Regions from separate parts of the Brevibacillus sp. BD137 genome, predicted to be linked through region 4. Evidence: riboswitches for the same ligand, from Rfam matches in the RefSeq annotation. Region 4 holds a riboswitch; each other region holds the start of a gene.
What was found. Region 4 has a riboswitch for S-adenosylmethionine ahead of metH (methionine synthase). Riboswitches for the same ligand answer to the same signal wherever they lie in the genome.

Region 1: it holds a riboswitch for S-adenosylmethionine, as region 4 does, so the genes downstream of both, ODZ53_RS24110 (homocysteine synthase) here and metH (methionine synthase) in region 4, are expected to answer to the same signal.
Region 2: it holds a riboswitch for S-adenosylmethionine, as region 4 does, so the genes downstream of both, ODZ53_RS23635 (pyridoxal phosphate-dependent aminotransferase) here and metH (methionine synthase) in region 4, are expected to answer to the same signal.
Region 3: it holds a riboswitch for S-adenosylmethionine, as region 4 does, so the genes downstream of both, ODZ53_RS02040 (homoserine dehydrogenase) here and metH (methionine synthase) in region 4, are expected to answer to the same signal.

Annotation. Positions count from the first base shown of each region.
Region 1 is NZ_JAOTNO010000014.1:72,262-77,257, forward strand. It holds gene ODZ53_RS24095 (YqzG/YhdC family protein) at 98-436, shown strand; gene ODZ53_RS24100 (SCO family protein) at 433-1,059, opposite strand; gene ODZ53_RS24105 (rhodanese-like domain-containing protein) at 1,140-1,451, opposite strand; SAM riboswitch class I at 1,763-1,869, shown strand; gene ODZ53_RS24110 (homocysteine synthase) at 1,961-3,265, shown strand; gene ODZ53_RS24115 (ArsR/SmtB family transcription factor) at 3,420-4,469, shown strand; gene ODZ53_RS24120 (MFS transporter) at 4,466-4,996, shown strand, end outside.
Region 2 is NZ_JAOTNO010000013.1:147,502-152,497, reverse strand. It holds gene ODZ53_RS23645 (aminotransferase-like domain-containing protein) at 1-837, opposite strand, end outside; gene ODZ53_RS23640 (hypothetical protein) at 1,034-1,504, opposite strand; gene ODZ53_RS23635 (pyridoxal phosphate-dependent aminotransferase) at 1,659-2,840, opposite strand; SAM riboswitch class I at 2,923-3,037, opposite strand; gene ODZ53_RS23630 (MFS transporter) at 3,098-4,354, opposite strand; gene moaC (cyclic pyranopterin monophosphate synthase MoaC) at 4,358-4,840, opposite strand.
Region 3 is NZ_JAOTNO010000001.1:364,744-369,739, reverse strand. It holds gene ODZ53_RS02060 (cyclase family protein) at 1-460, shown strand, start outside; gene ODZ53_RS02055 (DinB family protein) at 478-993, shown strand; cobalamin riboswitch at 1,027-1,232, shown strand; gene ODZ53_RS02050 (hypothetical protein) at 1,264-1,395, shown strand; gene ODZ53_RS02045 (hypothetical protein) at 1,392-1,526, shown strand; SAM riboswitch class I at 1,621-1,727, shown strand; SAM riboswitch class I at 1,793-1,904, shown strand; gene ODZ53_RS02040 (homoserine dehydrogenase) at 1,991-3,256, shown strand; gene ODZ53_RS02035 (CapA family protein) at 3,319-4,488, opposite strand; gene ODZ53_RS02030 (VOC family protein) at 4,567-4,996, shown strand, end outside.
Region 4 is NZ_JAOTNO010000005.1:134,792-139,787, forward strand. It holds gene ODZ53_RS13245 (sigma-70 family RNA polymerase sigma factor) at 10-582, shown strand; gene ODZ53_RS13250 (YcdB/YcdC domain-containing protein) at 573-2,783, shown strand; gene ODZ53_RS13255 (YjcZ family sporulation protein) at 2,849-2,956, opposite strand; SAM riboswitch class I at 3,170-3,271, shown strand; gene metH (methionine synthase) at 3,388-4,996, shown strand, end outside.

The DNA.
Region 1 (4,996 bases), on a different contig from region 4:
ACCTCCCGCACTTCATTGTCATTATTTTCTACGAATGATATTCCGAAAAGTCTTCAAAATACATGGCAAACCATTCGAAAAAGAGAGGGAATAGCAAGTGCAAACCGCTCGTCGCCTATTTCGCTATCGGAACATGATGCCCCTTCTCTCCACCGTCCTTTTCCTGCTCATCTTTCAGCCGTTCCCTACCTATGCCCAGCCTCCCTATGCAAAATGGGGCAGGCTCGCGATGCAGGAAACGATGAAGCGATATCCAAACGCTCAAATTGTGGACTACCTGCATGTCGGACGAAAACAAAAAACGCCCACCACGTCAGAAGAGACGTTTAAGCTCTTGCTTCAAGAAAGCAATCGCAGGTGGGCGTTACTCGTTCATATTGAATTCGTGAATCAAACAGAAGAGGTCGTAAACATCTTCTATGAGGAGACCCGCTAGTCAGCGAGCTGTACCATCTCTTTCATCATGACTTCCAGTTCCATGTTAGCTGCCATCCCGTACGCGCGACGCATGTTTCCCTCTCCATCCACAAGGAACATGCGAGCCGTGTGGGAATAAGAACCATCTGGCTCCTTAATGACCATCAGACCAAAATCCTTCGTTACTTTCTCTACAGCCTGAGCGTCCCCACGCAGGAACTTCCAGCCACTCTGATCTGCCTTGAACTTGGCTGCATAGTCCTGCAAGACTTCCGGCGTATCGTTATCAGGGTCAAAGGAAATGGAAACAAACTCCACTTTGTCTCCGAACAGTCCCTTTTCTTTCAACTGATCTTGCAGCTTGGCCATGTTGAACGTAGTCGCCGGACAAATATCCGGGCACTTGGTAAACATAAACTCTACCAGTCGTACCTTGCCAGCACTTGAATGAAATGTATAGGTTGTTCCGTCACTGTTGTCTAAGGTGAAGTCTGCGATCGGCTTCAATACCTCGATCTTCTCTTTTGTCATGTAATTATAACCAAATACTCCGACGATAGCTAAAATGATAATACCAGCTAACACAGGAAACCAATGTTTCTTCATTGCAGATTCCTGCTGCAATTGTGCTCCTTCACTCATCGGTTGCTTCCTCCCTGCTTGTCCCATGTGTGATGCCTCCTGATTACACACGGGAGGCATTCACACTGTTTCTATCTCGTTTATTGTTCCACTTCACCTGGCCATGCGAGCATGCCGCCAACCATATTCGCCACGTCATACCCTTGTGCACTCAAATACTCTGTAGCTGTATTGCTTCTGGCACCACTGCGGCAAACCATCACAATCGGAATGTTCTTATCCAGCTCATCGATACGATGTGGCAAAAAGCCAAGTGGGATCAGCTTTGCCTCTTTAATGTGACCTGCATTCCACTCATCCACTTCACGTACATCAATGACTTGCAGTTCCTCTTTGGCTTCCAGCTTTTCCAACAGCTCTTGTGGTGTCATTTCCTTTACTCCATGGCTCATCGCTATTTATCCTCCTATATGTACGATCAGATCAGTTGTAACCACCTCCATGATATCACACGCTTTTTTACTTTTCTAACGCGAGGAGCACTTGGCTTCACCCTGCATTGATGCTCCCTATTTTCTACCATTATCTCCTATTTCGCTGCGGCAGTAGCCACACGGGATGTGAACAGCTTGAGACAAAACCGTTACAAATTAATGGCATGAGTAAGCCACCTTCATTCATATATACATAAAAACCTCCCTGATAACTGTATATTCCACATTGACAGCACGGATTTATTTTCATACAATTACGACAACAATTATTTTCATCAAGAGCGGTGGAGGGACAGGCCCTACGAAGCCCGGCAACCAGCAGACTAGCTGCATGGTGCCAATTCCTGCAGAATCCAGTGATTCTGAGAGATGAACAAAAGCCCGTGTATGCTCGGAGCCTTCTTCTTCTCAGGAGAATGCTCCGTTTTTTTATTCGCTGATTCCCCATAGTAAAAGGAGAGATGGACATGTCCGATCAACAACAATGGAAGCCAGAAACACTTGCGGTACACGGTGGGCAGGAGGTTGACCCTGTAACAGGCTCACGTGCTGTTCCGATCTATCAGACAACCTCCTATGTTTTCCGCGATACGGAGCATGCAGCCAACCTGTTTGGCCTAAAAGAGTTTGGGAACATCTATACACGCATCATGAATCCCACACAAGATGTATTCGAGAAGCGTGTTGCTCTGCTCGAAGGTGGTGTTGGTGCACTCGCGACCGCATCCGGGCAGGCTGCCATTACATTCGCCATCTTAAATATTGCACATGCGGGTGACGAGATTGTCGCTTCCAGCAGCCTCTACGGCGGTACCTACAACCTGTTCGCCCACACTCTTCCCCGCCTCGGTATCAAGGTTCATTTTGCAGATCAATCCAATCCGGAAAATTTCCGGACCTATATCAATGAAAAGACAAAAGCCGTGTTTTGCGAGACAATCGGCAACCCGCGCATTGATGTCGCTGATATCGAGGCGATCGCCCGTATTGCTCACGAGAATGGTGTGCCCTTGATCGTGGACAACACTTTTGCGACTCCGATTTTGTGCCGTCCTTTTGAGCACGGGGCCGATATCGTCGTGCACTCCACCACCAAATTCATCGGCGGCCACGGAACAGCAATTGGCGGTATCATCGTAGACTCAGGAAAATTCGACTGGAACAACGGAAAATTCCCAGGTCTGACTACACCAGACCCTAGCTACCATGGCGTCGTCTATACAGAAGCAGTCGGTCCGCTTGCCTATATTATCAAGGCACGTGTCCAGCTCCAGCGCGATATCGGAGCAGCAGTCGCTCCGATTAACTCCTTCTTGTTCCTGCAAGGATTAGAAACTCTACATCTGCGCATCGAGCGGCATAGCCAGAACGCCTTGGCAGTAGCCCAGTTTCTCGCCAATCACTCTGCCGTAGAGTGGGTGAGTTATCCGGGATTGGAGTCAGACTCCCAGCGTGAATTGGCCCAAAAATATTTGCCAAAAGGTGCCGGCGCGATCCTGACCTTTGGCATTCGCGGTGGCGTTGAGGCAGGAAAAACACTAATCGAGTCAGTGAAGCTGTTCTCCCATCTCGCAAATGTCGGAGATTCCAAGTCACTTATCATTCATCCAGCGAGCACAACACATCAGCAGATGACAGAAGAGGAGCAGGCAGCAGCCGGAGTGACTCCGGGACTTATTCGCCTCTCCGTCGGTACAGAAGCCATCGACGATATCCTCTCTGATCTGGAGCAAGCACTACAGCGTGCGTTGCAATTATCCACGGTCGGCTAACCATATCTTTACAGAAAGAAGAATCACATGATCTCTTTGGATAGAGATTTGTGATTCTTCTTTTCCTTTTGTCATTTCGTTCGAAAAATATTGAATTTAGAATTCGTATTTTATAAAATACATAATTATGTACAAATTCTGGAAGGATGATCACATGAAGATTTTGAACATTGGCAGTGAACGAACAACCTATCGGGTCGAGCTCTCGTATTCTCCTTTATTCGAAGCTGCCTTGGGAATCGCTGCCGCTACCTACGACCAATTGCATCACACGATGGAGCACCCTCCTGCCTACTGGCGTCAACTGTTGGACGAGCTTTCACCTTCTGTACGGCAAGAGGTCGACTATGCGAAGGAACACAACACGTGGAAGACGCTTTTGCAACTACTCGATCTTTGCCCATTCGCTGATCTAAATTCCTTTCTCTCGTATGTCAGAGAGCTCTCAATCGAACAGCTCCGATACGAAGCCCTCCCTTACCTCGGTGAAAATAGGCAGGAGGCACGGCGGAAGGCTGCACAAGGAAGCAAGGATGATTGCGCCGCTTTGCAGGAAGCGTGCCGTGCGCACCTCTTTTTTGAATCGTATATCGGACATATTACTTCCGTTGATGGAGAAGTGCTGCGGAGTCATATTCTCCAGTTGATGGAAGGCTGGTATACCACTCACATTAAGCCCCGTGAGGAAGAAATCGTTCGCATGCTAGAACGGGATTGGTCGCAAAAGCAAAACAAGCTAGGAAAGCTAACCTCAGAAGCCCTGGTGGAGTATGCGACGGGATCGAGCTACCTTCCAGAGCCTGCCGTGACACGTGTACTGCTGATCCCACAAGCGATCTATCGCCCGTGGACCGTACAGGCCGATGCTGTCGGAACGAAAATTTTTTATTACCCTGTTGCCGACGAAAATTTGCACGATGCTGTAGATCCTTATCAGCCACCCCCATCACTGGTGCAAGCCTTAAAAGCACTTGGAGATGAGCACAGGCTGCGCATGGTCAAAATGCTGGCGGAAAAGGACCTGAGCCTGCAAGAGATAACCGATCAACTCTCTATGGCGAAATCGACAGTACACCATCATCTGTCCATGCTGCGGTCTGCCCATCTCGTTGAATCAGCAGGCTCCCGTTACAGACTCCGCCGTTATACGCTGGACAAGCTTCCTCTGTTGTGGGATGAATTCCTGGACAGGAGCACCTCATGAACCAAACCGCTGTACAAGCCTCTGTCTGGCAGCAGCGTTCTTATCGTTGGATTGTTTTCGGTCAGCTCATTTCAGAACTAGGCGCCTCACTCGGTACCCTCGCCAATAGCTGGTTAATCTATCAGGCAACAGGCTCACAAGGTGCGGTCGGACAGATGTGGCTGCTGTATTTCGTGCCGTCGCTCGCCATTCAGCTGGTAGCCGGACCGTACATCGACCGATTCGATAAAAAGCGTGTCATGCTTTTTTCTCAATGGATGCGAGCGGCTGCCTTTTGTTTTTCCTTTGCGGTCATTACTTCCGGGACGGAATCGCTCTGGCCTCTGTATTTCACTGCCTTGATCAACGGTCTCGTTCAACCGCTGTATGTGCCAGCAAGCCAGTCGCTCCTCCCTGCTCTGGTCAAAAGAGAGCAGCTCCTCCAAGCCAATGCCTATTTGGATAGTGTCCTGCGCATTGCCTTGATTACAGGTCCGCCATTGGCTGGGATTCTCGTGGCGAGTATCGGCGGTGAGTCCGTACTTGCA
Region 2 (4,996 bases), on a different contig from region 4:
ATACAGAGCGTACTGGTCGATTGTGCTCGACTGCAAATCAACTGCTTGCTTCGCCTTCACCATCATTTGAATCACGCGTGTATCTCCGATGGCCCATCCGGTACGCAAGCCTGGTGCGACAATTTTGGAAAAGGTACTGGTGTACACCACACAGCAATCGGTCGGATGCTCATCCAGTGAGAAAATGGAACGGTACGGAGCTTCCCCATCAAATTGGATCTCTCCATATGGATCGTCTTCCAGGATGAGAATGTTTTGCGCCTTGCATTGACGAAGCAAGCCAAGACGGCGCTCAAGGCTCCATACCTTTCCTGTCGGATTGGCAAAGGTAGGAATGACGTATACCATTTTCGGGCGATATTGGGCAATTTTTTTCGCCAGATCGTCCAAATCCATCCCATTGGCATCACCGTCTACCGGAATCGCTTTGATTCCCCGGAATTGGAACAATTGAACCGCTGCCAAATAAGTAGGGTTTTCGACGAGAACGACATCGCCTTCGTCTAAATATACACGGCACAACAAGTCAACTGCTTGCTGAGAGCCCGTAGTGATGATCATATTATCTGCACCGACGTTCATATGCTTTTGCTTCATGCGGGATGCAATCCACTCACGAAGCGGCAGGTATCCATCAGTCAATCCGTACTGAAGAGCTTTTGCTCCTTTTTCAAATGCGCGGTTAAACGCTTCGCGCATCTCTGCGATTGGAAAAGAATCCTCTGCTGGCAGTCCACCTGCGAGCGAGAGCACTTGATTGCCTTGGGTCAGCTTCAAGATTTCCCGGACAGCCGAGGAGGATAGTGCTTCGACAGATTTTGAAAATGAGTACTCCATGTTCCGTTCCCCCTTGATTTTGCTTATCCTTGTTTTATCACTGTCAACAGCGTAAGTCCAATCTTTGCTAGCTATGAGCAGATAGGTTTTGACTATGTCGAGCGGTTGTTCAACCAATAGTCTTCACACACTGCATGCAAAAAACCCCTCTTCGTATGAAACGAAAAGGGGTTCATATGTATCGGCTTTATTTTCGCTAAGCAATACGGAACACACGTGGTTTCTCTGTTTGTGGAAGGAAAGAGAGGTCGACATGATTGGACGCTTCTTCCATACCGATATCGCTTGCCAATAGCAATGCCTCTTCCTGGAAGGTCGGCGTACAGCTACCTTCATTCAGCTCACAGAGTCGCTTCAATCGCTTCAGTCTCTCTGCTGACTTCTCTACTCTCATGCATTCGTTCGTCAGCTCACATACGTTGACGTGACGAGCATCAGCGATCATGCTGATATCATTCACATGGACAATCAGCCGTTTGCCTTCTTCCGTAACAAATCCGATCGAGCAAAAATGCGCACCTGACATTTCCAAACGAGTGAGAACAGCATTGGCGTAAACTTCTCCCGTCCGCAAGCGAATCTGGCCTGCTTCAATGGCTCCGCCGATTTTTCGCTCGTTGGCGATCACCGTATACATATCCGTGTAACCGTTAATCTGATAGCGCATGGTACCCTCCCGCTCTCGCTGAGACTAATTATCATTAACAACAATGACATCGTATAATGAAAATCATTATCTGTCAATAATGAGAATGATTTTTATTCTAGAAGAAAAAAGCCACACTCCATTTGTATGGTAGTGTGGCCAATTTGCCTCGCTTTTATTTTGTTTTCGTAAATAACCCTAACCGCTCAATCCGCTGAACCGCTTCCGCGAGACGCTCTTCATTGGATAACAAAGCCGCTCTCACATAGCCCTCACCTGTCGGGCCAAAGCCATTTCCTGGCGCTACGACGACATGCGCTTTTTCCAAAAGCAGGTCAGAGAACTCCTCAGATGTGAAGCCACTTGGAACAGGAAGCCAAGCAAAAAACGAACCTTGAGATGGCGGAGCCTGCCAGCCAATCCGATGCAGATTGGAGTACAAGGCATTGCGGCGGCTTTCGTAGACAGCGACGAGATCGCGGACGCACTGCTGCGAATCCGTCATCGCTTTGGCTGCCGCCATCTGTACTGCACCGAACAGACTGACGAAGTAATGGTCCTGAATGAGGTTAATCAGACGAACTAGCTCGCGATTACCTACCATGGCACCTACTCGCCAGCCTGCCATGTTGTACGTTTTGGACAAGGTATAAAATTCTACACCCACTTCTTTTGCACCCGGAACCTGCATGAAGCTTACCGGCTTTTTCCCGTCATAGCTGATCGCCCCGTAGGCGAAGTCGTGGCAGACGACGATTTCATGTTTTCGGGCAAAACGAATGGTTTCCTCATAGAACTCGAGTGGTGCGTTGACTGCTGTCGGATTGTTCGGATAGTTGAGAAACATCAGTTTCGCTCGATCCAAATCAGCTTGGGACAGCTGGCTGTAGTCTGGCAAGAAGTCATTTTCCGCCTTCAACGGCATCATGACCATCCGTCCGCCTACGACTGCAACCCCCGACCAATAATCCGGATAGCCTGGGTCTGGAACCAGTGCAACATCGCCTGCATTCATGAGTACTTGGCAAATCTCTACGAGTCCGGTTTTACTGCCGAACAAAATCGCTACTTCTTCCTCCGGATCGAGGTCCACATCAAATTCTTGCTTATACCAATGAGCTACTGCCTGCTTCAGTTCCACGCGTCCCTGAAAAGGCGGATATTTGTGATGGAGTGGTTGTGCCGCTTGCGCCTGTAATTCTTCAATAATATGCGGCGGTGTCGGCAAATCGGGATTGCCCTGCCCCAGGTTAATGACGTCATGGCCTTGCGCAATGACCTTGTTTACTTTTGCCACCAGGGTCGCAAAAAACTGGGTAGGGAGTCGATCAATCATATCGGCGGGTTGAATGCGCATCTTTCTTCCATTCCTTTCTTGGGCCAATACAGTAAAACCCCCTTTTTCCATACAGAAAAAGGGGGAGATCAGCTTGGTCACGTCCTTATCTGTCAGGAAAAAATCCTGCTGGAATTGGCACAGCATCTGTCCATCACATGGCACAGATCCGCTGCCGGGCTTCATAGGGCCAGTCCCTCCACCTCTCTGAATAAGTCAAACACACGGAATATACTGTTTTTTCGTCTATACCATACTACTTGAGCACGTAAACCGTGTCAAGATGCTTGATTCTGTACCGGCACGTGATGCCTTCTTTTGTGAAAAGAGGTGTGGAAGGCAAAGAATGCCACAGACAACAGACACAAGCCTGCCATCACGAACAATAGTCCCTGCGCGTGAATCGATTGGAAAATGAAGGCCCCGAGCAGTGGTCCGAGCATCCGCCCAGCTGATCCAGTCCCTGCAATCAGCCCTTGAATGAAGCCTTCTCGTCCCGCTGGCGTAAACTGTGCAGCAACTGCCGGCACCGCTGGCCACACCAGCATTTCGCCCAGCGTCATGATGAACATACCCGCTACAAAGCCTGCATAAGCCGTTGATTGCGACAAAATCAACATCGACAAGGCAAAAATATAGGCGCCCAAGAGCATTTGGGCTTTTAGCGTTCGGGCAAAACGTCGAATGACCCACGCAATCAATGGCTGACCAAACAAGATCAAGCCGCCGTTCAGCGTCCACAACAGACTGTATTGACGGAGGGAAATGCCCAAGGATTGCATATAGGTTGACAGCACCGTTGTCCATTGTACATAGACAATCCAGCTAATTAATAGCCCCCCGCATAATAGCAGTAATGCTCCCCATACCACCTTTGGCTCTTGCTGTGGTTGTCGCAGCACATCATCAGTTGCTTGCTCAGGCATGCTTTGTCCAGTCGTCGAGTTTTGGCATTGTTGTTCCACCATTTTTAACTGACGCGGCAAAATGAGCATGAACATGGCGAGGACGATCACTTGTGAAATAGCATTACCGAAAAACGTCCAGGCAAATGACACACTTGCCAAGAAGCCGCCCAACGCAGAACCGGCAGCTACCCCCACATTGAGGGTGACATAGATCAAATTGATTCCTTTACGTCCTCCGTCCGGCCACAAAACTACGGCCAATGCATTCATCACAGGAGAAAGTAATCCATAAAACAGTCCATTCAACAGAAGCAACACAACATAAATCGTAAAATCCTCCGTAACACCTAATCCGAGCGAAATTAGGATAACGCCGATGGAACCGACAATGATGGTGCGCATTTTGCCCCAGCGGTCAAACAGCATCCCGCCGACTATACTCCCGATCAAGAATGCGCCTTGGTTTAAAAGCAACAAGAAGCCGGCTACAGTCAGCGGCTTTCCGAGATGGTTGTGAATATAGATCGTGACCAGCGGCCAAATACATGCCATTCCGGTAGAAAAAATGACGGCAGCAATCGCCAATAAACGAATGCTGCTCGGATAAGATTCCCACTTTTGCCTCATGGCTTACTTCTCTCCCCGATGGAAATCGCCGCTTTTTCCGCCTGTTTTGGATTGCAGACTGGTCGGACCGATTATCATTTCTTTATCCATGGCTTTGCACATGTCATACACCGTCAAAGCCGCTACGCTTACAGCGGTCAATGCCTCCATCTCGACGCCTGTTTTCCCTGTCGTCTTCACGGTTCCTGTAATCGCAAGCGTCGTTTCGTCCTCAAAAGCAAATTGTATGTCGATGCCAGTCAATGGCAGCGGATGACACATCGGGATGATTTCCCACGTTTTTTTGGCAGCCATGACACCTGCTACCTGCGCTACGGCGAGTACATCGCCCTTTTCGATTCGACCTTCGCGGATTCGAGCGAGGGTTTCGGGTTTCATGCTGATTTGGCTCTCGGCTACAGCCACCCGTTTTGTGACGTCCTTCTCGGACACGTCTACCATCCGAGCTCGATTTTGTTCATTAAAATGTGTTAATTGATCAGTCATACGAGTATCGTTCCTCCTCTATCTTCTCCTACCTTACTCCCGCCGCTGGATAAAAGCAATGGGAATGTAGATGGCGTAGTTTCGTTATCTTGCTCATCCACTCCTAAAAACGTACGAAGAAGAAGTGAGGGAGGTATACTGTGCGTACACAGCTTA
Region 3 (4,996 bases), on a different contig from region 4:
TACATTTGAGAGTATTTCCTTGGAGAAGCTAGTGGGCCCTTGCAAGGTTCTCGATCTCACAGCGGTCGAGGACAGAATCACTCGCGCTGACTTGGAGAGCTTCGATCTTGCGCGAGGAGATTTTGTCCTATTTAAAACGAAAAACTCTTTTGAAGAGGCGTTCTCCTTTGAATTTATCTTTCTGTCTGAAGAAGGTGCGGAATATGTAAGTGAGCTAGGGGTGCGTGGCATTGGTACCGATGCACTTGGAATCGAACGCAGCCAGGAAGGTCACCCCACACATAAAAAATTGTTTGCAGCGGGAGTCATTGTCGTGGAAGGCTTACGGCTAGCAGAGGTCCCGCCAGGCGAGTATTTTCTGGTAGCTGCACCACTCAAGCTGGTCGGCACGGATGCAGCCCCGGCAAGGGTCCTATTGTTTGAAGGTTTACATAGTAATTTGTCTATTGAAACTGAATGACGAGGAGTGGGAAACAGATGCTCAGACGACCAGAGCGCGATGAATACGCTGCTTATTTTGACTATTACATTGGTCTTGTACCGGAGGGGGAGCTCCAAACGATCCTCACGCAGCAAGGAGAGAGGCAAGTCGCGTTCTTTTCGTCCCTTGCGCCCGAGCAAATTGATTATCGGTATGCGCCAGGCAAATGGACGGTTAAAGAGGTGTTGGGTCATCTCTTCGATACTGAACGCATCATGAGCTATCGCTTGCTGAGAATCGCGAGAGGAGATCGGACACCCCTCGTCGGTTTTGATGAGAATGCATTTGTCGAACACGGGTGTTTTCAGCTAAGAGATCTGTCTGATTTATTGGAAGAGTATAAGGCTGTCCGTGCTTCCACCATCGCGCAGGTGCGAGGAATCTCGCCAGAAGCGTGGTTGCGTACAGGAATTGCCAACGGAAACAAGCTATCTGCAAGGACATTGGCCTACGTGATTGCTGGACATGAAGCTCACCACACTAGCATTTTGAAAGAACGGTACTTCGGGTAAGGTAAAATCTGAGGGTAGTAGTGAGAATAGACAATTTCATAGGTGGAAACAGGTTCCTTAGGGCGTAACCAACTCGCCACAAGGATAATAGGGAAGCTCGGTGCAAATCCGACACGGTCCCGCCACTGTAAGAGGGGAGTCAGCGTCCAAAAAGCCACTGGTCTATCAAAATAGACGGGGAAGGCGACGCTAGGCGATGAACCCATAGTCAGGAGACCTGCCTGTTTCGACAACACTGATAGACCTACGGGAGATAGGGAGGTGTTAGAGATGGCTTGCGAAAAACAGCGAGTGGACAAGTATGCCCCTCCTTTTCTGGCATTTTCTAACGATCGTCACGGTCGTGCGGAAAATGCTCTTTTTATTTTGGGCAGAATAATAGAAGAGGAGGGCGAGCAATGATACAACTTTTTATTTGCCAATGGTGCGGATATGTTGAGGAAAAAGAGCAGCCTGAGGAGTGCCAGGAGGGCGTGTTTCATTGTGCTTGCTGCAGTATGGAAGAGGTAGAAAGCCTGTTCACCCACAACTGAAATCCTTGCCAAATCAGCTTGCAATCAGAAAAGAAAGAATTTTGTTGACGCTTGCCTTGGAATTTCTTAGAATAAAGCTCAACAGCATAAATAGTTCTTATCCAGAGAGGTGGAGGGTCTGGCCCGATGAAGCCCGGCAACCGTTGCATATTGCAACAAGGTGCCAATTCCTGCGAGACGTTTCGTCTCGAAAGATAAGAAGCGGGTTACTCCATTTGTAGATGAACCTTCTTCTTAGCGAAGAAGGTTTTTTTAATTTCATATTTTCTTTATCCAGAGAGGTGGAGGGACTGGCCCGATGAAGCCCGGCAACCGTCACGTATATTTTGTGACAAGGTGCCAATTCCTGCAGGACATATACGTCCTGGGAGATAAGGAGGGGGAGCATTAGCTGCTATCAAGCCTTCTTCTTATCGAAGATGGCTTTTCTTTTTATCTAAAATTTGGGGTATGGGGTGGTCAGGATGAGTGCAGAAGTAGTACGCGTGGGATTATTGGGATTGGGGACAGTGGGTGGGGGCGTAATCAAAACGATCCGTTCACAACAGGAGAAGCTGGCTTCTCGTCTGGGAAAACGAATTGAGATCGTCAAGGCATTGGTGCGTGACTCGGAAAAAGAGCGGGCGGTTCATGTCGACCCATCTTTACTAACGACAGATTTTGAGGATGTATTGAGAAGCGATGTGGATATCGTGGTGGAGGTCATGGGCGGTGTAGAACCTACCTATGGCTACGTACGTGCTTTGATCGAAAAGGGCTGCCATGTGGTAACCGCCAACAAAGAGCTCCTGGCGAAAAAAGGAACAGAGCTAGTCGATTTGGCAAATCAGTATCAAGTGCATCTTGCCTATGAAGCGAGTGTGGCTGGGGGTATCCCGATCTTGAGTGTGCTCCGGCAGTTCCTACGTACGAACGATATCCAAGGTGTTCGCGGTATTCTCAACGGAACAACGAACTTCATTTTGACGAAAATGGAAGCAGAGCAGCTCTCCTACCAGGAGGTGCTCAAGCAAGCACAGGAGCTGGGCTATGCGGAAGCAGACCCTCGTTCGGATGTAGAAGGCTTTGATGCTATGTACAAATTGTATATCCTGGCACAGCTTGTTTATGGAGAATCGCTGCCTTTAGCGGATGTTGTTCGCAAAGGAATTGCAGATTTGTCAGCAGGTCACATTCGGATTGCAAGCGACTTAGGGTACCGGATCAAGCTGATCGCGCAGGCTTATCAAGACGAAAAAGGCATTCGACTATCTGTTGAACCAACCATGCTTCCGCTGAGCCATCCGTTGGCGCAAATCCACGATGCGTTTAATGCTGTCCAGCTATCCGGCAACATCGTTGGAGACCTGTTGTTTACAGGAAGAGGGGCAGGAGAGCTCCCTACAGCAAGTGCAGTCGTGGAGGATTTGGCCTATTTATTGACACAGCCATTCACGCCGCATCCTACCTGGAAAGAAAAAACGGCTGACAAAGCTGGAGGCACGGTGGACTCGGCAGAACCCGTCCTATGTTATCTGGAGGGCTCATGTCATACTGCGACGCCAGATCGGGTCTTGCATTTCCTTCAGCAGGCCGGGGTGAACGTGCATAAACTAAAAGTCCAATTCGATTTGGGAGGCGTCTTGCGCGCAGGGTTGATCGTGACGGGAATCAGTGAACAGCATGAGTCCTTATTGAAAAATGATTTTGGCTTAGAAGTGCGCTGCTTCCCTATTCTTGAATCTGCGTAAGGAAGAGGAACCATAAGAAGAAAAGCCGTATTTCCAGGAATCTGGAAACACGGCTTCTTTTATCAGGGGGCAGTCTCCACCGCCTTTGCACGTGGCTGCACACGCCCGTCACTTTGTATGTCGACTTGCTCAGAAATGGATTTAATGCGTTTTAACAGGGTAGCGCCGTTGCTTTCATTCATGGGTACAGCTTGTCCCAATTCTGCATGAAATGGAAACATCGTTAGCTCACAATCACCACTTTTGGAGCAGTTTGCTTGCAGGACCATCGTTTCCCAAGTCTTGGGTTCGTTTGAACGTGTGAAAATGAAATTGCCAAGACTGTACGCAATCCATTTGTCGTTGTATCTTTCAAAGCCTTGCAGTACGTGGGGATGACCGCCGACAATCAAATCTGCACCAGCATCGATGTAGGCACGAGACAGCTCCTTTTGATGATCGACAGGATAATCGGAGCGTTCTTTGCCCCAGTGTGCAATCACCACCACGAGATCCGCTTGGCTGTTCGCATCCTGGATCGCTTTCACTGCCAGTGTAGGATCATAGGAAGCGGCCATACCTGGTTGGGAATTCCCTGCAAACCAGCTCGTTTCGGGAATGACCCTGCTGAAGCCGAGAATCGCGATCTTGATGCCGTTCTTTTCTAGGAAAACAGGTGAATAGGCGCGGCTTGCATCCTTACCGGCACCGACGTATTCTATACGGTTTTCGTCCAAAGCGTCAAAGGTATCCAGCAATCCCGGAACGCCTTGGTCCATGGAGTGGTTATTGGCCAGATTCACCACATCAATCCCAGCGTTTTTCATGGCAGGAACAGCAAGTGGCGATGACTTGTAAACATACTCCTTGTTTTGAGCAGCAACACCTGTGTCGGTGATCGGGGTCTCCAAATTGGCAATGGTGATATCATCTTGCAAAAAGAGCGAGCTTACATGTTTGTATGGGTAGTCATAGCTATTTGCAAGTAAGGTTTTCTCAACGTTTCCTGACATCATGATGTCACCGACAAAGGTGAGCTGCACAGAAGACTTTTGGTTCGCTGTATTATCAGGAGCAGGCTGGGTGTTCGGGTTGGCATGTTCTCCATCCATGGCAGTTTGGAATAAGTAGTAGGTTCCGACTACGAAGATGGCCAACACGCTAAAGAGGAGCGTGCTCTTTCCCACACGTGCCCATTTTCTGCGTGAGCGTTTGCGCCGAGCATGTATCCGGCTTGATCTGTTCTCGTTCATTTTTCCCCCTTGTCTTTCTATCCTTACATAAATGAATTTTGATATCCTATAAGTAATACGAAAAAGGGGAGAAAAAAGGTGCGATTAACTTTTGATCATTTGGTTCATTTTGTACATCGGACTCCTCAGGAAGCAGCGGAGCAATTTTGCCAAGCGGGTTTTCATACGGTAGCTGGAGGGCGTCATGCGTCTTGGGGGACATGGAATAGCCTTAGTTATTTCGGGCTTTCTTATGTTGAGTTTTTGGCGGTTGAACACCAGGAGCTTGCTCAACAATCAGAGAATCCGCTCATACGTCAATGCATCGAGGATAAGGCAAAGGGAGAAGGATTCGGCCAGATTGCCCTACGGACCAACGAGATGGATGCGTGGGCAGAGCGCTTGCGAAGCCAAGGCTTGCAGGTTACTGGGCCTGTTGCGGGAAGTCGTACGCGTGATGATGGCACGACGCTTCGATGGCGGATGTTGTTCCTCGAAGATGCAGATAGTACTCTTCTCCCGCCCTTTC
Region 4 (4,996 bases):
GAACAGTACGTGAATGCAAGTGCCAAAAGTAGCGAAGCGGACTGGACGCTGCAATTGACCAACGAGGAGAAGCTGACGAGACTCATGAGCGACTACGGAGACAACATCGTGCAGCTCGCCTATCTGATCGTCAAGGATCGGGGAATCGCGGAAGACATTACCCAGGAAGTGTTCCTGAAGGCGTATCGGGGTCTGGATCAGTTCCGCCATCAGAGTAGCGTGAAAACGTGGCTTTACCGAATCGCGATCAACGAGTCCCGCAAATATTTGCGTTCGTGGTCCTTTCGCCAGATTTTTTCTACCTACCTCTCCAAAGAGGAAGCACCCCCCGAAAAGGCTGACATGGCAAATGTTGAATCGGCCGTCATCGGACAAATGAGCAAGATACAGGTAGCGGAGCAGGTGATGAAGCTCTCGCCGCTGTACCGAAAAGTCATGGTACTACATTACTATGAAGATTTGTCGATAAGAGAGATGGCGCAAGTGCTGGATATTTCAGAAGATGCCGTACGAACCCAATTGTCACGGGCCCGAAAACATTTTAAGGCATTGTGTGAAAAGGAGGGATTGGAATGGACCTAGATAAGGAAATGCGTGAAGCAGTACGGAGCGCAAGTGAGGAATCAGTGGAGGAAGTGAGGTTTACAAAAGAGATGGAATTACGGATCAGAGGTGCGATTGCAAAAAATAAACACAAGAATCGAAACAGAATTTTCGTGGCTGGTTCGCTGGCAGCTTGCTTGGCGGTTACTGCTGTGGGAATTCATCAGCAAGGCTGGTTTCCACAGATGCCAAGTGGTAAAAATGTAACGAATGCGATTGCTACAACTGCTACGAAAACAAACAATAAAGAGACAAATCCGAACAGTGTAAAGGTGCCGCCGGAAGAGGCAATTTTACCATTGAAAAAGGCGATCCCCGCCTTGAGCAAGATGACAATAAGAGTGGATCGTACAAGCTATGGATTCAGTGCACTAACTTTACTAGAAGGGGATACTGCGCGTGCCAATGTTGTCTATGATATACAGACAGGACAAATTGAGAGCTTTACAATTGATGGTGAGCGAGGAGAACAGAAGGAAGAGAAATTGCCATCAGCCAAGACTGCGGAGAAAGCAGCAAGCGCATTTCTTCAAGCTTTTTGGGGGGAGGAAAGTAAGTCCTATCAGCTCGTCGAGACTCAGATCTATACCGATGAGTATAGGGTAAAAGGCCCATGGATGAGCGTGAATTATCAACGGATCGAAAACGGCCAGCCCGTTCCGTTCGACGTATTGTCAGTTGGAATTGACCAACAGGAGCAAGTCGTGTTTTTCGGGCGATTGAACAAGAATGAACAAGCCTTTTTCACCAAGCTTACAGATGCCATGCCTGATTTGAACCCGTCCCTTCTTCTTTTGGATAAAGAAAAGAAACACGATGGCATGTCATTCATCTTGGGGAAAACGAACAACGAGGGGCATAAGGTTTCTCTTGTGATCTATGGAAATGGTCAAGCACTGGAATCGTACAGGCTTTTGTATAGGGATGAAAAGGAAGCAGCGAGCGGGAAAGAGGCAGAGGGAGCAAAAGCCTTGCAGCAAGAGCGACAGTTCCTGAACAAACTACTCGGGGCGGATAGTGAAAACTATCGGTTAGTGGATGCCAACGATCCAGGAGTGTACCTGCGATATTATAACGGACTGCCAGTGTTGTCTGATGAAATTAGCATAACAACAACGGACTCTGGTCACGTCCGATATTTCAGCAAGGAGCCCGAAACATTCGAGCCGTCGCAGTACCCGGATGTATCGAGTGCTGTGTCAGAAGAGGTAGCCATCAAAGAGCTAAGTGAGCATATGAAGCTTCGATACGTGCAGAATCCGAGAATACGGCCAGAATCAAAGCAAGGGAAGAAGTGGCAACCTATTCTGGAATACACGCCAGCTGTTTCCTTCATGCAAAGAGGACGTGAAGATGGTACGGAGTGGCATATCGACGCGACCAATGGCAAGATTGTGTATGGAACGGGAGATAATGGGCTTGCCTATGATCAGTTGAATACGACAGAAGTACATCCGATCGAATCTCCAAAGGAATACGTCAAGGTTCGCTCCAAGGATGAGGCAAAAGCACTGCTGCAAGCGGAATTTGGCATACAGGTAGATGAATCGACCTATAGAGAGAGCGAGAGTATCCGAGAGGGGCGCAAGGAATACGTCTGGAATGATAAAAATGACAAGTATATCGGCGTAGAAGTCATCGCAGAAACAGGCAGTGTCGTCGGGCTGGGATCACTGCGTTCTGACACAGCGGTGACAGTCAAACGCGAGCAAGCGGAAGAGGCTGCACTCGCCTTTCTGTATAAATACGTCGATCCAGGCGTAAAAGAGGTGCAATTAGCACAAGTCATACAGCCAGCCGAAGCGAATCCTGTGTCATCGGGCGAATGGGAATTCAGATATTTTATGAGCAAGGATGGCATTCCTGTACAGGATCGCGAGCAAAAAGCGGCTTATTCGGTAACAGTCGATCCGTCTTCTGGCAAAGTGACAAAGTTTCATAACTTCAGAATGACAAACGAGTTGGTGGAGCTTCCAGCATCCGACAGGATCGTTTCGAAAGACAAGGCTGTTGAAGAGTATTTACGCGTCATGCCTCTAAAGCTGGTCTATTTGATGAAAGATGTGGATGGGCAAAAATTAGCTCAACCAAAGCTGGCGTATGTGCCGTGGAGTGACGAAGAGCTGGCGATTAAATTTATGACACTTGATGCCGTGACAGGCAAATTTATCGCCGACTAAAACGAAAAAAAGGCTATCCCGCAGCCATTCCTGATGGCTTTTGGGATAGCCTTTTTTACACGTATCTAACAGTCGTCACACGAGCACCCGATAATAACCAACAGGATAAACAGCACGAGCACGATTGCGAAGCAGTCACCGAAGAATCCGTTACCGCAGAAAGATGTACTCATCTTTGTTTCCCCTCCTTTCCGTTATACTCCAGTCTATACACGAATGCCGATATTGGACTGGGCGGATGCCCAGCTTAGGCAAAATTGGGCGCGTAAGAGGAGAGGCTCCGTAAAAAATAGACAATTCACAATTGACGGGGAGACAAAGGGGGTGTTAAGATACTTGCAAACATTCAAGACATTTCGCAAACTAACTAAATGACAAGTGTACGACTCTTATCCAGAGAGGCAGAGGGACTGGCCTGATGAAGCCTCGGCAACCGGTAAAAATCCGGTGCCAATTCCAGCAAAGCTACGTGCTTTGAAAGATAAGAGGATGTCTCAGGCGTATTCGTATCTGCTGACAAATCCTCTTCTTTCAAAGAAGAGGATTTTTTTGTTTACCCAATTACGGAGAATAAGCCGATGCAAGGTAGAAAAGGGGCACGTCAATGAAACCAACTTTTCGCGAACAGCTTTCCCGGAAAATTCTGATTCTGGACGGTGCAATGGGCACCATGCTTCAACAGGCGAACCTGACTGCTGATGATTTTGGCGGTGAAGCCTATGATGGCTGTAATGAACTCTTGAATCTGACCAGACCAGATGTGATCCGTTCCATTCACGAGAAATATTTAGAGGCGGGCGCAGACATTGTCGAGACAAATACGTTTGGTGCTGCTTCTATTGTTTTGGCTGAGTACGATGTGGCAGAGAAAGACCTTGAGATCAATATAGCGGCAGCGCGCTTGGCCAGAGAAGCGGTGGATGCCTATTCCACGGAGGAGTGGCCGCGTTTTGTAGCAGGCGCTATGGGACCTACGACCAAAACCCTTTCGTTGACAGGTGGTGTCACTTTCGAAGAGCTGGTCGAGGCGTATTATCGTCAGGCAAAAGGCCTGATTCTCGGCGGCTCCGATGTTCTTCTTCTGGAAACCTCGCAAGATACGTTGAACGTCAAGGCTGGCGGAATTGGGATTCGCAAAGCTTTTGAAGAGCTTGGACAAGAGCTTCCGGTGATGCTGTCAGGTACGATTGAGCCGATGGGCACGACGCTTGCGGGCCAAAACATCGAGGCGTTTTACATCTCCTTGGAGCACATAAAGCCTGTCTCAATCGGTCTGAACTGTGCGACAGGACCCGAGTTCATGCGCGATCATCTGCGCACACTATCAGGAATTGCCCAATGTGCGGTCAGCTGTTATCCGAACGCAGGCTTGCCAGACGAGAACGGTCATTACCATGAAACGCCACAGGGACTTGCTTCGAAAATGCGAGCATTCGCTGAACAGGGCTGGATAAACGTCGCTGGCGGCTGCTGTGGAACAACGCCTGACCATATTCAAGCGATGGCAGAGACCTTGAAAGACTGCAAGCCACGGAGTACAGCTGTAGAACCGCTGAGCGCGGTCTCCGGGATCGAGGTCGTTTACGTCGAAGATGACAATCGTCCCTTGCTAGTAGGAGAGAGAACCAATGTCATCGGTTCCAAAAAATTCCGTGAAATGATTGCAGCCGGTCACTATGAAGAAGCATCTGATATTGCCCGGGCCCAAGTGAAACGCGGCGCACACGTCATCGATATATGCTTGGCTGACCCCGACCGTGATGAATATGAAGATATGGAAAAATTCCTACAGTTCATCGTGAAAAAAGTAAAAGCGCCCCTCATGATCGACTCGACAGATGCAAAGGTCATGGAGCTGGGACTTCGCTATTCGCAAGGAAAGGCGATTCTCAACTCGATCAACTTGGAAGACGGGTTGGAGCGATTCGAGGAAGTCGTCCCACTTATTCACAAGTTCGGTGCCTCCGTTGTCGTTGGAACGATTGAGGAAGCGGGTATGGCGATCACTCGCGAAAAGAAGCTGGAGGTCGCGCAACGCTCGTACGACATTCTTGTCAACCAGTACGGAATAAAGCCACAGGATATTATTTTCGATCCACTCGTCTTTCCAGTAGGGACAGGGGATGAACAATACATCGGCTCTGCAAAGGAAACCGTAGAAGGCATTCGTTTGATCAAACAAGCAATGCCTGCTTGCAAGACGATCCTGGGTG